DNA from 2 places in the Vagococcus sp. 211 genome. Region 1 is predicted to be linked to the other one. Evidence: a T-box and tRNA genes for the amino acid it is inferred to sense, from the RefSeq annotation. Region 1 holds a T-box; the other holds one or more tRNA genes.
The links. The T-box of region 1 lies ahead of cysS (cysteine--tRNA ligase). A T-box ahead of a tRNA ligase gene usually reads a tRNA of that ligase, here a tRNA-Cys.

Region 1 (7,214 bases):
AATGCGCTGCAAAAAGAAGACGACATATCGGTCGAGATGTATGAGGGTGATTTTGATGACATCCAAGAAGTGGATAGCAAGTTAATTAAACTAGCCAAATTATTAGATGGAATAGTCGTAACAAATGATTACAATTTAAATAAAGTAAGCGAGTTTCAAAATGTACCAGTCTTTAATATTAATGCCTTAGCTAATGCGGTGAAGCCAGTGGTTATACCTGGGGAAACCATGGATGTGGTAGTCATGAAAGACGGGACAGAGCGTCAGCAGGGGGTAGCTTATTTAGACGACGGGACCATGGTCGTTGTAGAAGATGGCAAGCATTTTATGCATGAAAAAATCAATGTGGTTGTTACAAGTGCCTTACAAACAGCAGCCGGCCGAATGATTTTTGCGAAGCCGTCTCATTCACAAACAAGTATCACAGAAAGATAGCAACTGTTATAACTATTAGAATTCTCCTTTACTAATTAAGGTTTAGGAGGTAAAATCTAACTAATACAGTTAAGGCTGAATAAGACAATAAGGAAGGTAATTTCATGACAAACAAAGTTCGTGTCAGATACGCACCAAGTCCAACAGGGCATTTGCACATCGGTAATGCAAGAACTGCATTATTCAACTATTTATATGCTAGACATCACGGTGGAGATTTTATTATTAGAATTGAGGATACTGATTTAAAGCGTAATATTGAGGGTGGCGAAAAAAGCCAGTTAGAAAACTTAGAGTGGTTGAACATTGACTGGGATGAGTCACCAGAAAAACCAGGTAAGTACGGTCCTTATCGTCAATCAGAACGTAAAGATATTTATTTACCATTGGTTGACCAATTACTAGCAAGTAACTTAGCTTACAAATGCTATTGTACCGAAGAAGAATTAGAAACAGAACGTGAGCAACAACGCGCTAATGGCCAAATTCCACGTTATAACGGAAAATGTGCTCATTTATCTGCAGAAGAACAAGCTCAAAAAGAAGCAGCTGGCATTCAACCAGTCGTACGTTTCAGAGTACCCAAAAACAAAGAATACACATTCAATGACATGGTTAAAGGAGATATTACCTTTGAATCTGATAGTGTTGGTGGCGATTTTGTCATCTTAAAACGTGACGGTATGCCAACCTATAACTTTGCTGTAGCAGTGGACGATCATTTAATGGAAATCACTCATGTTTTACGTGGGGATGATCATATTGCTAATACACCAAAACAATTAATGGTTTATGAAGCTTTCAATTGGCCAGCACCTATTTTTGGTCACATGACTTTAATCATTAACACAGAAACAGGTAAAAAACTAAGTAAACGAGACGAAACGATTTTACAATTTATCGAACAATACCGTGACTTAGGCTACTTACCAGAAGCGATGTTTAACTTTATTAGTTTATTAGGCTGGTCTCCAGTGGGAGAAGATGAAATTTTCAGCCAAGAAGAATTCGTTAAGATGTTTGATGCGGATCGTTTAGGTAAATCTCCAGCAGCATTCGATAACAAAAAATTAGAGTGGATTAGTAACCAATACTTGAAACAAGTGGACCGTGAAACAATGGGTCAAATGGTCTTACCATTCTTAGTTAAAGAAGGATTAGTTGAAGAAAATCCAACAGCTGAAAAAATGGCTTGGGTAGAAGAAGTAGCAAGTCTTTATCAACCACAAATGAGCTATGCTGGTGAAATCGTTGCGTTATCAGGTTTATTCTTTAACGACACATTATCATTAGATGATGAAGCGAAAGAAGTATTAAGCGCTGAAACAGCTCCTGTTGTTGTTGGAGCATTTGCTGATAAAGTTAAAGAGATGGATACTTTAGAAGTTGCTGACATTAAAGCAACTATCAAGGCAGTTCAAAAAGAAACAGGCATTAAAGGTAAAAACTTATTCATGCCGATTCGTGTGGCAGTCAGTGGACAAATGCACGGGCCTGAATTAGCTGAAACCATTATGTTATTAGGAAAAGAAAAAGTTTTAGATCATATTAGTCAATCAATGAAATAAAATACGTTGATGAGAGAAGTAGAATAGATAAGGTGTTCAGAGAGTCTGTGGCTGGTGAAAACAGATGACCTATCTAGTCGAACATGCCCCTCGGAGTAGTTTTGGTGAACCTTTTAGAAGTAACTAAAAACGAGTAATAGTCGTTACCCTATTGCATAAGGTAAGCTTGTTTAAACAGGCTTACAAATAAAAGTGGGACCACGTATTAACGTCTTTTAGCAATGTTAGTTGCTAAAGGGCGTTTTTTTGGTTCATAAAGAAAGGACGAAATACATGAGTATTCAAATATACAATACCCTAACCAGACAAAAAGAACCCTTTAAGCCATTAGAACCAGGTAAGGTAAAAATGTATGTGTGTGGACCAACGGTTTATAATTATATCCATATTGGAAATGCGAGAAGTACGGTATCCTTTGATACTATTCGTCGCTATTTAGAGTTTAGAGGTTATGATGTGAATTATGTGTCGAACTTTACAGATGTGGATGATAAGATCATTCGTACGGCTAATGAGCAAGAGATGAGTATTGAAGCGTTAGCGGATAAGTACATTGAAGCATTTAAAGAAGATACAGGGAAATTAAACGTTCAACCAGCTTGTCATCACCCTCGCGTGATTGATCACATTGATGACATCATCCTATTTATTGCTGATTTAATCGAAAAAGGGTATGCTTATGCTTCTGAAGGCGATGTTTATTACCGTGCCCGTCACTTTGCAACATATGGTCAATTAAGTAATAAGAGCTTAGATGAGCTGGAAGTTGGGGCGAGTCAACGAACCGGAGCAGAACAAGATAAGAAAGAAGATCCTTTAGATTTTGCTTTATGGAAAGCAGTTAAAGAAGGGGAAGTATCTTGGGAAGCCCCATGGGGAGCGGGACGTCCTGGATGGCACATTGAATGTTCGGTTATGGTTAACAAACATTTAGGTGAAACCATTGATATTCATGGTGGAGGACAAGATTTAGAATTCCCACACCACGAGAATGAAATCGCTCAAAGTGAAGCAAAAACAGGTAAAACCTTTGCCAATTACTGGATGCATAATGCGTACTTAACCGTAGGAGATACGGGAGAGAAAATGAGTAAATCCCTAGGAAACTTTGTAACAGCTCATGATTTAATGACGTTGCATGCTCCCGAAGTAGTAAGATTTGCTTTATCAACAACGCATTATCGTCGACCAATGCCTTTTAATGATGTGGTCTTACAAGAAGCAGAAACGAATTTAGCTCGTATTAAAGGGGCTTATAGCACAGCTGATTTCAGATTGAAAGAAGCAGAACAAACGTTAGAAGATGATGGGGATCAATTAGAAGCTTTAGCTGAATTTAAAGAGCAATTTATGCTGAGCATGGATGACGATTTTAATGCAGCCAATGGTATTACCTCAATTTACGCTTTAGTCAAATGGTTGAATGTTTATTTGGCTCAAGAAAGGGTATCAGTGGCGGTTATCACGGAAGTACAACGCGTTATGAAAGAATTGATGCTCATTTTTGGGATTGAACTAGGAGAAGAAGTCTTGTTAGATGACACGATTGAAGCCTTGATTAACGAACGTAACCAAGCGCGAAAAGATAAAAACTTTGCCCGTAGTGATGAAATTCGTGACGAATTAAAAGCCCAAGGTATTATATTAAATGATACCTCACAAGGGACGAGATGGAGTAGAATGTAATGACAAATGGAGAACAAGAAAAAGATTACCGCTTACTAAGTGGTTTAACTCTCGCTTATATAGGAGATGCTATTTATGAAGTGTATGTGCGAGATTATTTAATTAGAACAGGCCAAACACGACCTAATCAGTTGCATAGAATGGCGACGCATTATGTGTCAGCTAAAGCACAACATTATTTAATTGAGTTAATGTTTGAAGATGGGTTACTAACAGAAGAAGAACAAGGGATTTATAAAAGAGGGCGTAATGCTAAGAGTCACACTAGTGCAAAAAATACCTCTATCCAGATTTATCGTTCGTCTACAGGGTTTGAAGCCTTGATTGGATATTTACACTTAACAAAGCAACAAAATCGCTTAGAAGAGATAATTGATTGGTCTATTCAAAAGATAGGAGAAAAAAATGAAACAACAAAAAAATAGAAGAACACCTGATATAGAGAAAGCAGAAGTAGAAGTAGATGATATGGTATTTGGTCGTCATGCGACTTTAGAAGCTTTAGAACAAAAACGCGGAAACAAATTATTTATTCAAGAAGATTTAAAAGGAAAAAAAGTAGAAGAATTAAAAGCAGCAGCACAAGTCCAAGCTGTGTCAATTAAATGGGTACCTAAATCAAAATTAGATGAGATGACGAATCAAGAAAATCATCAAGGGATTGTTCTTAAGACAACACCTTATGAATACGTTACATTAGAGGGGTTATTAGCCTCAACTAAAGAAAAAGACAATCGTTTCTTTTTAATATTAGATAGTATTATGGATCCTCACAACTTCGGTTCTATTCTAAGAACAGCTGACGCAGCTCAAGTGGATGGTATAATTATACCTAAACACCGTGCAGTTGGGATTACACCAGTAGTGGTTAAAACGTCCACAGGAGCAGTGGAGCACATTCCGGTAGCTAGAGTGACAAACCTAAGTCAAGCGGTTAAGAAGATGAAAGAGGACAATATCTGGGTGTTTGGAACAGATATGGCAGGAACCGATTATCGTCATTGGAACGTCACGGGAGATATTGCCTTAGTGATTGGCAATGAAGGAAAAGGCATGAGCCCAGCTCTTAAAAAAGAGATGGATGAGTTGATTACTATCCCAATGGGTGGACATGTACAAAGTCTAAATGCCGGAGTGGCTGCAGGTTTATTGATGTACGAAGTGTATCGTAATCGGTTATCATAATGACCTTAGAAAGTAGGGAAATAAGATGAAGCGGCAAGTGCTATTTGTAGATGGGTATAATATGATTGGTGCTTGGCCAGAGCTTAATAAATTGAAAAAACAAGACAAACTTGGAGATTCAAGAGACTTATTGCTCTTCATGTTATCCAACTATGCTAAGTATGAAGGCATTGATATCTATGTGGTATTTGATGCCCAATTAGTGCCAGGCGTTCAGCAGACGTATCATGAATACGGCTTAACGGTTATTTTTACTAAAGAGGAAGAAACAGCAGATACTTACATCGAAAGAGAAGCAGCTGCCTTTATTAATCCATTGACCCACGTAAGAGTAGCTACTAGTGATATGGCTGAACAATGGGTGATTTTTTCACAAGGAGCTTTAAGGGTTTCTGCGAGAGAATTGTACAAAAGCATTCATGATTCTGAAAAACAAATATTGGCAGATGCTGAAGGGTATAAGTACCAAAATATCCGAAGGAATTCCCCATGGACATCCGAACAGTTAACCAATTTACAAGCTTTTTTTGATGATATGTAAAGAATAAGGAAAGAAAACAATGGTTTTCTTTCCTTATTCTTATTTTTAATGGTATGGTTTATGAACAGGAAGAAGAGTTAAAGAAAGAAGGAACTCTTTGTGAATGATTGTATTAATCAGAAAGTAATAGATGTTAAGAACGGTAATCATGCTGCATTTGAAGAAGTATTTAGCCAATATAGCCCAATTGTGTTGAAGACGAAAAGTCGATATTATTTGAAAAGTTATGAATTAGATGACTGGCTACAAGAAGGTAGATATGTATGCTATCAGTCCATACTAACCTTTGATTGTAGTAAGAATGTGACGTTTGGTTTGTATTTTAAAATAAATTTTGACAGGCATATATGTTCGCTGATTCGTAAGCAACAAGCAAAAAAACGGAGTGGAGAACAATACGTTACCTCTCTTGATAGTCGCGTTGGTTTATCCGAGAGCTTGGAATATTATAATGTGACGGAAGACAAACGAGCTGAGGCGAGTGTCAATTATATTTATATAAGAGATCAGATTACGACTATTGGTAATAGTTTATCTGAGCTAGAGCGTGCGACATTACGATTATATATGTCTGGCAATGGAGTAGAGGATATTTGTCACACATTAAACATCGAACTCAAAACAGCAACCTATGCTATAAATAGAGCTAAATCTAAAATTAAGAATTGTTTAGCGGCTTAACAAGTTTCTAACCTTCTTCCTGTCATTTAAAGATGAGTGAATTATTAAAAAAATAAAAAATAAGTTGCTTTTGACCTACTACTTATGGTAAAATTTGTGTTTTTCTTAAAAATATGGTATAATGGTGGCCAGAGGTGAATGGTATGGTAAAAAGTATTGGAGCTATTAAAGAAGAGTTAGAGAACAAACTTGGTAGCCGCATTACTCTTGTGGCCCAAAGTGGTCGTAAAAGACAAACTGAACGCAGTGGAGTATTGTCAGAGACATATCCATCTGTTTTTGTAGTAGATCTTGATCAAGACGAAAACGCTTTTGAACGTGTGTCTTATAGCTATACAGATATTTTAACGAATGCTGTAGAAGTTCAATTTGGCGACGAAGAACCATTATTTGGATAAGGAAATACTAAGCCTAATTGAAATGGAATTAAGGCTTTTTATTTTGTCATCCATTATTTATCTAAGGAGGAAATGATGATTAACGTTTTATTCGTATGTTTAGGGAATATTTGCCGCTCACCCATGGCAGAATCTATTTTTAGAGACAAAGTAAAAAAAGCAAAGTTAGAGGGGATGATCCATGTATCTTCTGCGGCAACGGGTAGTTGGAATTTAGGAGACGAGCCCTATAGTGGCACGAAAGAAATATTGGACCGTTATGGTTATAGTTACGAAGGCATGTATGCATCAAAGATAGAGTCTGTTGATTTTGAAACGTATGATTATATTATCGGTATGGATCAAAATAACATGAAAGACCTAGAGGGGTTAGCCCCAGACGTTCACTTGCTAGAAAAATTGCATTTATTTTTAGGAGATATGGCAGAAAGTGATCGCCAAGAAGTACCAGATCCTTATTATACAGGAGACTTTGATCTTACTTATGAGTTAGTAGAAAAAGGCACTGATTACTGGTTAAATCGTATAAAAGAAGACATAAAAAAAAGTTAAGAGCTAGGCTCTTAACTTTTTTTGTTATTTAGAGGTTTCAGTTGTATCTTCTTTTTTGTCGTCAGCTTTTTTATCATCTGTTTTTTCTTCTTTTTGAGGTAGGTAAGGTGCTAATATGTCTTTAAAGTCTTTGTCTTCGATTTTAACGTTAGCTTTTACTAGTTCATC
Region 2 (7,214 bases), 920 kb from region 1:
TAATAGAACTAATTGAGGCCTTAATATAAAAACCTTAGATAATGCTACAAGCTGCTTTTCACCATAACTTAAGGTATCTATTTTTCTGTGTTCTAAATATTTCAAGTCCAATTCACTTAATAATTCCTTCATTCTCATTCTTTGTTCGATTAAATGCACCTTATGATACGTCATAACTTCTACAAGATTTTCAGCGACTGTCCCTGAAAAAAGTAACCCACTCGGATTCTGTGGTAAATAACCTATCGTTTCTCCTAGGCAGGTCTCTAATGTCTTTGAAGTCATCCTAACTTGATTCCACCAAATTTTCCCTTGTTTATTTTTTAGAATACCAATGATTACTTTCAATAACGTGGTTTTTCCTGAACCGTTGGCACCGAATAGACAAAGTATGTCTCCTTCTTTTAAGATCAAATCAACCTCTTCTAAAATATAAGTACTTTGTCTATCATACCTAAATGTCAGATTCCTAATCTTAAGTGCCTCTCCTTTAACCTCTTGTTTTTTGTCAATATGACTCACCTTATCTAAGCCCTCTACTTTACTAATAAAGCGTATTCCTTCTTTAATATTAATAGGGACAACCCCTTTTCCCTCTAGTAAATGAAAGATATGAGCCGGTATAGGTAAATAATTTATTCTTTCAGATTGCCAACAATCTTCAGCCACTTTCCTAGGTGTACCTTGTTCAATTATCTGGCCCTCCTTCAATACAATCACTTGATCACAGTGAGCGTATAATAAATCAAGCTCATGTTCTACAATGAGTATCGTTAAATTAAAATCATCATTCAATTTAAATAAGATGTTTAAAAACCGTTCTTTTGATACAGGATCAAGTTGAGCCAAAGGTTCATCTAGTAAAAGAATATCTGGCGCCATAGCAATAATACTCGCTAAATTAACCAATTGTAACTCACCCGTAGATAAACAGCTAAGCTCTCTTGTCATCCAATGACTCATCCCAAAATAGACACTTAACTCAGCGATCCGTTCACTTATTTCTGTTTTACTCTTACCTATGTTTTCCATACCAAAAGCCAATTCAGCTTCTACTGTATCACAAACTACTTGATTTAAGGGGTCTTGAAAAACAAAACCGACTTTTTTAGCAGATTGATTGAGAGTCATGTCTTCAACAGGGCAATCATCTACAATCATAGTTCCTTCTTTAGACCCAAAAGGAAGTAATTCTTTCTTGAAGGATTTCAGTAACGTAGACTTTCCACTTCCTGTTTCTCCTTGAATTAATATAATCTCACCCGCATTCACTTCTAAGTCGATGCTGTCTAAACTTTTTTCTTTTCCATCATTATATGTAAAACTAAATGATTCACACTGAATTATCGCCATTTGTACTCCTCCCATATCATTACTATCAAAGGCAACAACGAATATAAAATTAACAACATATATCCTAGTAAATGAGAAGTAGTTAGTATATCTCCTTTAACTCTTGGATAATAAATCATTTTAAACGTGCCTAAGGATTTAAAATAACCAATCAGTAAAGTTAATATGATAATAACAATAAGAAAGAAGGAATCCTTTTTAGACCATTTTTCAAGTAAATAAGAGGTACGTTTAGAACCTCCGTAACCTCTAGCTAACATAGAATCTGATCGTACCATGGATTGCTCTAAAGCCCAGCCAAATAAAGTAACTAGTATAAGTCCTTCTTTTTTGATCCCACTCAGTTTATTTTTTGAGGTTAACCCTAATGTATAATAACTTTCTGAAATATTCTTTTTCTGTTGCTGGTACATAGTAATAGTCTGAACTAACATAGATAATACTAACCCTAACTTGTTAGAAATCCCTTTAAACAAAGATAAAATCTGCTGGCTTTTTAAAAACAAACTACTAATAACTAACCACATTACCATACTTGCCAACATTATACCGAATGAAATACCATAAATAAACGATTCCAATGTAAAACGATAATGTCCCCATTCGAAAAGAATCGTTCTTCCATAATGAATAAACAATAGATTACTAATCCCTGAAATAATAACTATTAAACTGTAACTATGTAGATACTCCAGCCATTTTCTAAATGGGACTAATACATACAAAGTTACTACTCCTATTAAAAAAAGTAATCCCCTCGTCCAAAGACTGATAGATAGCATAATCATTACAAACATTATAAGAAAATATAGAAAGTACAGAAGAGAATGATGCTTATTCCTTACTATCAACTTTAAATAGCCACCTCACTTTCGTATCATAAGCCACGAAGCATTTATTCTATTTATTTACAAAAAAACACTAACGTAATAAATACGTTAGTGTTAGTATACCGATGGCCGGGGTCGAACCGGCACGACCTTGCGGTCACAGGATTTTGAGTCCAGCGCGTCTGCCAATTCCGCCACACCGGCAAATAATTTAGAGGCGGTAACCGGATTTGAACCGATGATAGAGGTGTTGCAGACCTCTGCCTTACCACTTGGCTATACCGCCAAAATAAACTGGGCTAGCTGGATTCGAACCAACGAGTGACGGAGTCAAAGTCCGTTGCCTTACCGCTTGGCTATAGCCCAATAAAAAAAGAAAAAAAGGCGACTGATGGGAATCGAACCCACGAATGCCGGAGCCACAATCCGGTGCGTTAACCACTTCGCCACAACCGCCATATTAATATTTTTGAAACACAGGGGTAGTAGGACTCGAACCCACGCTGACGGTTTTGGAGACCGTAGTTCTACCACTAAACTATACCCCTTAAGGTTAATGGAGGGGGGCAGATTCGAACTGCCGAACCCGAAGGAGCGGATTTACAGTCCGCCGCGTTTAGCCACTTCGCTACCCCTCCAAATGGCGCAAGACAGAATCGAACTGCCGACACACGGAGCTTCAATCCGTTGCTCTACCAACTGAGCTACTGCGCCTATTACGGTCCCGACGGGATTTGAACCCGCGATCTCCTGCGTGACAGGCAGGCATGTTAACCCCTACACCACGGAACCTTTGTAATATAATAGGATATTAATGGAGGTTGACGGGATCGAACCGCCGACCCCCTGCTTGTAAGGCAGGTGCTCTCCCAGCTGAGCTAAACCTCCAAAAATAATAAATATTAAATTATGACCCGTACGGGAATCGAACCCGTGATACCGCCGTGAAAGGGCGGTGTCTTAACCGCTTGACCAACGGGCCATTTCGTTACTTCTTTTTAACGGAGAGTAAGGGATTCGAACCCTTGAGACAGTTTTTACCGCCTACATGATTTCCAATCATGCTCCTTAGGCCAGCTCGGACAACTCTCCAGATTCATTACCTTATTTCCTTAAAAAGAACTCCGGCAGTAGGACTCGAACCTACGACATCATGATTAACAGTCATGCGCTACTACCAACTGAGCTATGCCGGATAATTATAAAATATGCATGGCGTCGTCCTACTCTCACAAAGGGAAACCCTTCACTACCCTCGGCGCTAAGAAGCTTAACTTCTGTGTTCGACATGGTTACAGGTGTGTCCTTCTTGCCATCGACACCACACTTATTTTATAACTGAGTGATTATTCACTCAAAACTGGATTTGAAGTTATCTTTCAACATAATTGTCCACCGCTTAAATCTTGGTTAAGTCCTCGACCGATTAGTACTAGTCCGCTCCGTACATCACTGCACTTCCACTTCTAGCCTATCTACCTGATCATCTCTCAGGGGTCTTACTTTCTTAAAGAAATGGGAAATCTCATCTTGAGGGGGGCTTCACGCTTAGATGCTTTCAGCGTTTATCCCTTCCACACATAGCTACCCAGCAATGCCCTTGGCAGAACAACTGGTACACCAGAGGTGTGTCCATCCCGGTCCTCTCGTACTAAGGACAGCTCCTCTCAAATTTCCAACGCCCGCGACGGATAGGGACCGAACTGTCTCACGACGTTCTGAACCCAGCTCGCGTGCCGCTTTAATGGGCGAACAGCCCAACCCTTGGGACCGACTACAGCCCCAGGATGCGACGAGCCGACATCGAGGTGCCAAACCTCCCCGTCGATGTGAACTCTTGGGGGAGATAAGCCTGTTATCCCCAGGGTAGCTTTTATCCGTTGAGCGATGGCCCTTCCATGCGGAACCACCGGATCACTAAGCCCGACTTTCGTCCCTGCTCGAGTTGTAGCTCTCGCAGTCAAGCTCCCTTCTGCCTTTGCACTCTACGAATGATTTCCAACCATTCTGAGGGAACCTTTGGGCGCCTCCGTTACTCTTTAGGAGGCGACCGCCCCAGTCAAACTGTCCATCTGACACTGTCTCCCGCCACGATAAGTGGCGCGGGTTAGAATGGTCATAACACAAGGGTAGTATCCCACCATTGCCTCCTTCGAAACTAGCGTTCCGAGCTCTACGGCTCCTACCTATCCTGTACATGTGTCACAAACATTCAATATCAAACTACAGTAAAGCTCCATGGGGTCTTTCCGTCCTGTCGCGGGTAACCTGCATCTTCACAGGTACTAAAATTTCACCGAGTCTCTCGTTGAGACAGTGCCCAAATCGTTACGCCTTTCGTGCGGGTCGGAACTTACCCGACAAGGAATTTCGCTACCTTAGGACCGTTATAGTTACGGCCGCCGTTTACTGGGGCTTCAATTCTGAGCTTCGCTATTGCTAACCCATCCTCTTAACCTTCCAGCACCGGGCAGGCGTCAGCCCCTATACGTCATCTTTCGATTTTGCAGAGACCTGTGTTTTTGATAAACAGTCGCTTGGGCCTATTCACTGCGGCTAAACTTGCGTTTAGCACCCCTTCTCCCGAAGTTACGGGGTCATTTTGCCGAGTTCCTTAACGAGAGTTCTCTCGCTCACCTTAGGATTCTCTCCTCGACTACCTGTGTCGGTTTGCGGTACGGGCCGTTTAATTCTAACTAGAAGATTTTCTTGGCAGTGTGATATCAGGACTTCGGTACTATATTTCCCTACTCATCACAACTTGTCCTTAAAAGTAAAAGCATTTGACTCTTACTAAGACTTGTTGCTTGAACGCACATATCCAACAGTGCGATCCTTTAACCTCCTGCGTCCCTCCATTGTTCAAACAAATCAAACGGGTACAGGAATCTCAACCTGTTGTCCATCGCCTACGCCTGTCGGCCTCAGCTTAGGTCCCGACTAACCCTGGGAGGACGAGCCTTCCCCAGGAAACCTTAGTCATTCGGTGGACAGGATTCTCACCTGTCTTTCGCTACTCATACCGGCATTCTCACTTCTAAGCGCTCCACCAGTCCTCACGATCTGGCTTCAACGCCCTTAGAACGCTCTCCTACCATAGAACCTAATGGTTCTATCCACAGCTTCGGTAATATGTTTAGCCCCGGTACATTTTCGGCGCAAGGGCACTCGACTAGTGAGCTATTACGCACTCTTTAAATGGTGGCTGCTTCTGAGCCAACATCCTAGTTGTTTGTGCACCCTCACATCCTTTTCCACTTAACATATATTTTGGGACCTTAGCTGGTGGTCTGGGCTGTTTCCCTTTCGACAATGGATCTTATCACTCACTGTCTGACTCCCGGATATAAATGAATGGCATTCGGAGTTTATCTGAATTCGGTAACCCTAGATGGGCCCCTAGTCCAAACAGTGCTCTACCTCCATCATTCTTAATTCCGAGGCTAGCCCTAAAGCTATTTCGGAGAGAACCAGCTATCTCCAAGTTCGTTTGGAATTTCTCCGCTACCCACACCTCATCCCCGCACTTTTCAACGTACGTGGGTTCGGTCCTCCAGTGTGTTTTACCACACCTTCAACCTGGACATGGGTAGGTCACATGGTTTCGGGTCTACGACTACATACTAATTCGCCCTATTCAGACTCGCTTTCGCTACGGCTCCGCTTCTTCAGCTTAACCTCGCATGCAATCGTAACTCGCCGGTTCATTCTGCAAAAGGCACGCCATCACCCATTAACGGGCTTTGACTTCTTGTAGGCACACGGTTTCAGGTTCTATTTCACTCCCCTTCCGGGGTGCTTTTCACCTTTCCCTCACGGTACTGGTTCACTATCGGTCACTAGAGAGTATTTAGCCTTGGGAGATGGTCCTCCCGGATTCCGACGGAATTTCTCGTGTTCCGCCGTACTCAGGATACTCATAGGTGTGTTGTCAATTTCGTCTACAGGGCTTTTACCCTCTTCGGCTGACCTTTCCAGGTCGATTCGACTATTCACAACAGCTACCACAGCTGAGTCCTACAACCCCAACAAGCAAGCTTGTTGGTTTGGGCTGTTTCCGTTTCGCTCGCCGCTACTAAGGAAATCGATTTTTCTTTCTCTTCCTGCAGGTACTTAGATGTTTCAGTTCTCTGCGTCTACCTCTAACAAGCTATGTATTCACTTGAAAGTAACATCCTATTAAAGATGCTGGGTTCCCCCATTCGGAAATCTCTGGATCATAGCTTACTTACAGCTCCCCAAAGCATATCGGTGTTAGTCCCGTCCTTCATCGGCTTCTAGTGCCAAGGCATCCACCGTGCGCCCTTATTCACTTAACCTTTTCTAACCTACGGTTAGATTGTATTACTAATTTTTATCAATAGTTAGATAGCGATATCTAATCTATCGACACATTTCACAGTAGTTTTTAAAAAACAACTGTTCAACGCGGTGTTCTCGGTTTATGTTGATGTCTAACTTCAACTATCCAGTTTTCAATGAACAAATCAAATTGATGACACAAAAAAATCATCAATGGAGCCTAGCGGGATCGAACCGCTGACCTCCTGCGTGCAAGGCAGGCGCTCTCCCAGCTGAGCTAAGGCCCCGGGATGAATAATAATGAGAGTAGACCTCTCAAAACTGAACAAAGTAAGTAACGGCCAATGTGTTTCCGTAATATTCCTTAGAAAGGAGGTGATCCAGCCGCACCTTCCGATACGGCTACCTTGTTACGACTTCACCCCAATCATCTATCCCACCTTAGGCGGCTGGCTCCCGAAGGTTACCTCACCGACTTTGGGTGTTACAAACTCTCGTGGTGTGACGGGCGGTGTGTACAAGGCCCGGGAACGTATTCACCGTGGCATGCTGATCCACGATTACTAGCGATTCCGGCTTCATGTAGGCGAGTTGCAGCCTACAATCCGAACTGAGAACAGCTTTAAGAGATTAGCTAAACCTCGCGGTCTCGCAACTCATTGTACTGTCCATTGTAGCACGTGTGTAGCCCAGGTCATAAGGGGCATGATGATTTGACGTCATCCCCAC

Region 2: it has a tRNA-Cys gene. The T-box ahead of cysS (cysteine--tRNA ligase) is inferred to sense a tRNA for this amino acid. The anticodon was not compared.

What each region holds. Positions count from the first base shown of each region.
Region 1 covers NZ_CM150475.1:1,989,349-1,996,562, reverse strand. Annotated here, with positions in the region: gene ACVWM0_RS09570 (PIN/TRAM domain-containing protein) at 1-435, shown strand, start outside; gene gltX (glutamate--tRNA ligase) at 540-2,003, shown strand; T-box leader at 2,001-2,222, shown strand; gene cysS (cysteine--tRNA ligase) at 2,277-3,689, shown strand; gene ACVWM0_RS09555 (Mini-ribonuclease 3) at 3,689-4,114, shown strand; gene rlmB (23S rRNA (guanosine(2251)-2'-O)-methyltransferase RlmB) at 4,095-4,874, shown strand; gene ACVWM0_RS09545 (NYN domain-containing protein) at 4,900-5,415, shown strand; gene ACVWM0_RS09540 (sigma-70 family RNA polymerase sigma factor) at 5,515-6,096, shown strand; gene ACVWM0_RS09535 (Veg family protein) at 6,240-6,494, shown strand; gene ACVWM0_RS09530 (low molecular weight protein-tyrosine-phosphatase) at 6,567-7,046, shown strand; gene ACVWM0_RS09525 (peptidylprolyl isomerase) at 7,071-7,214, opposite strand, start outside.
Region 2 covers NZ_CM150475.1:647,899-655,112, reverse strand. Annotated here, with positions in the region: gene ACVWM0_RS03280 (ABC transporter ATP-binding protein) at 1-1,353, opposite strand, end outside; gene ACVWM0_RS03275 (energy-coupling factor transporter transmembrane component T family protein) at 1,344-2,078, opposite strand; tRNA gene ACVWM0_RS03270 (tRNA-Leu) at 2,304-2,387, opposite strand; tRNA gene ACVWM0_RS03265 (tRNA-Cys) at 2,399-2,469, opposite strand; tRNA gene ACVWM0_RS03260 (tRNA-Gln) at 2,478-2,549, opposite strand; tRNA gene ACVWM0_RS03255 (tRNA-His) at 2,567-2,639, opposite strand; tRNA gene ACVWM0_RS03250 (tRNA-Trp) at 2,661-2,731, opposite strand; tRNA gene ACVWM0_RS03245 (tRNA-Tyr) at 2,741-2,821, opposite strand; tRNA gene ACVWM0_RS03240 (tRNA-Phe) at 2,825-2,897, opposite strand; tRNA gene ACVWM0_RS03235 (tRNA-Asp) at 2,903-2,975, opposite strand; tRNA gene ACVWM0_RS03230 (tRNA-Val) at 2,999-3,071, opposite strand; tRNA gene ACVWM0_RS03225 (tRNA-Glu) at 3,094-3,165, opposite strand; tRNA gene ACVWM0_RS03220 (tRNA-Ser) at 3,186-3,275, opposite strand; tRNA gene ACVWM0_RS03215 (tRNA-Asn) at 3,306-3,379, opposite strand; rRNA gene rrf (5S ribosomal RNA) at 3,394-3,509, opposite strand; rRNA gene ACVWM0_RS03205 (23S ribosomal RNA) at 3,590-6,502, opposite strand; tRNA gene ACVWM0_RS03200 (tRNA-Ala) at 6,700-6,772, opposite strand; rRNA gene ACVWM0_RS03195 (16S ribosomal RNA) at 6,854-7,214, opposite strand, start outside.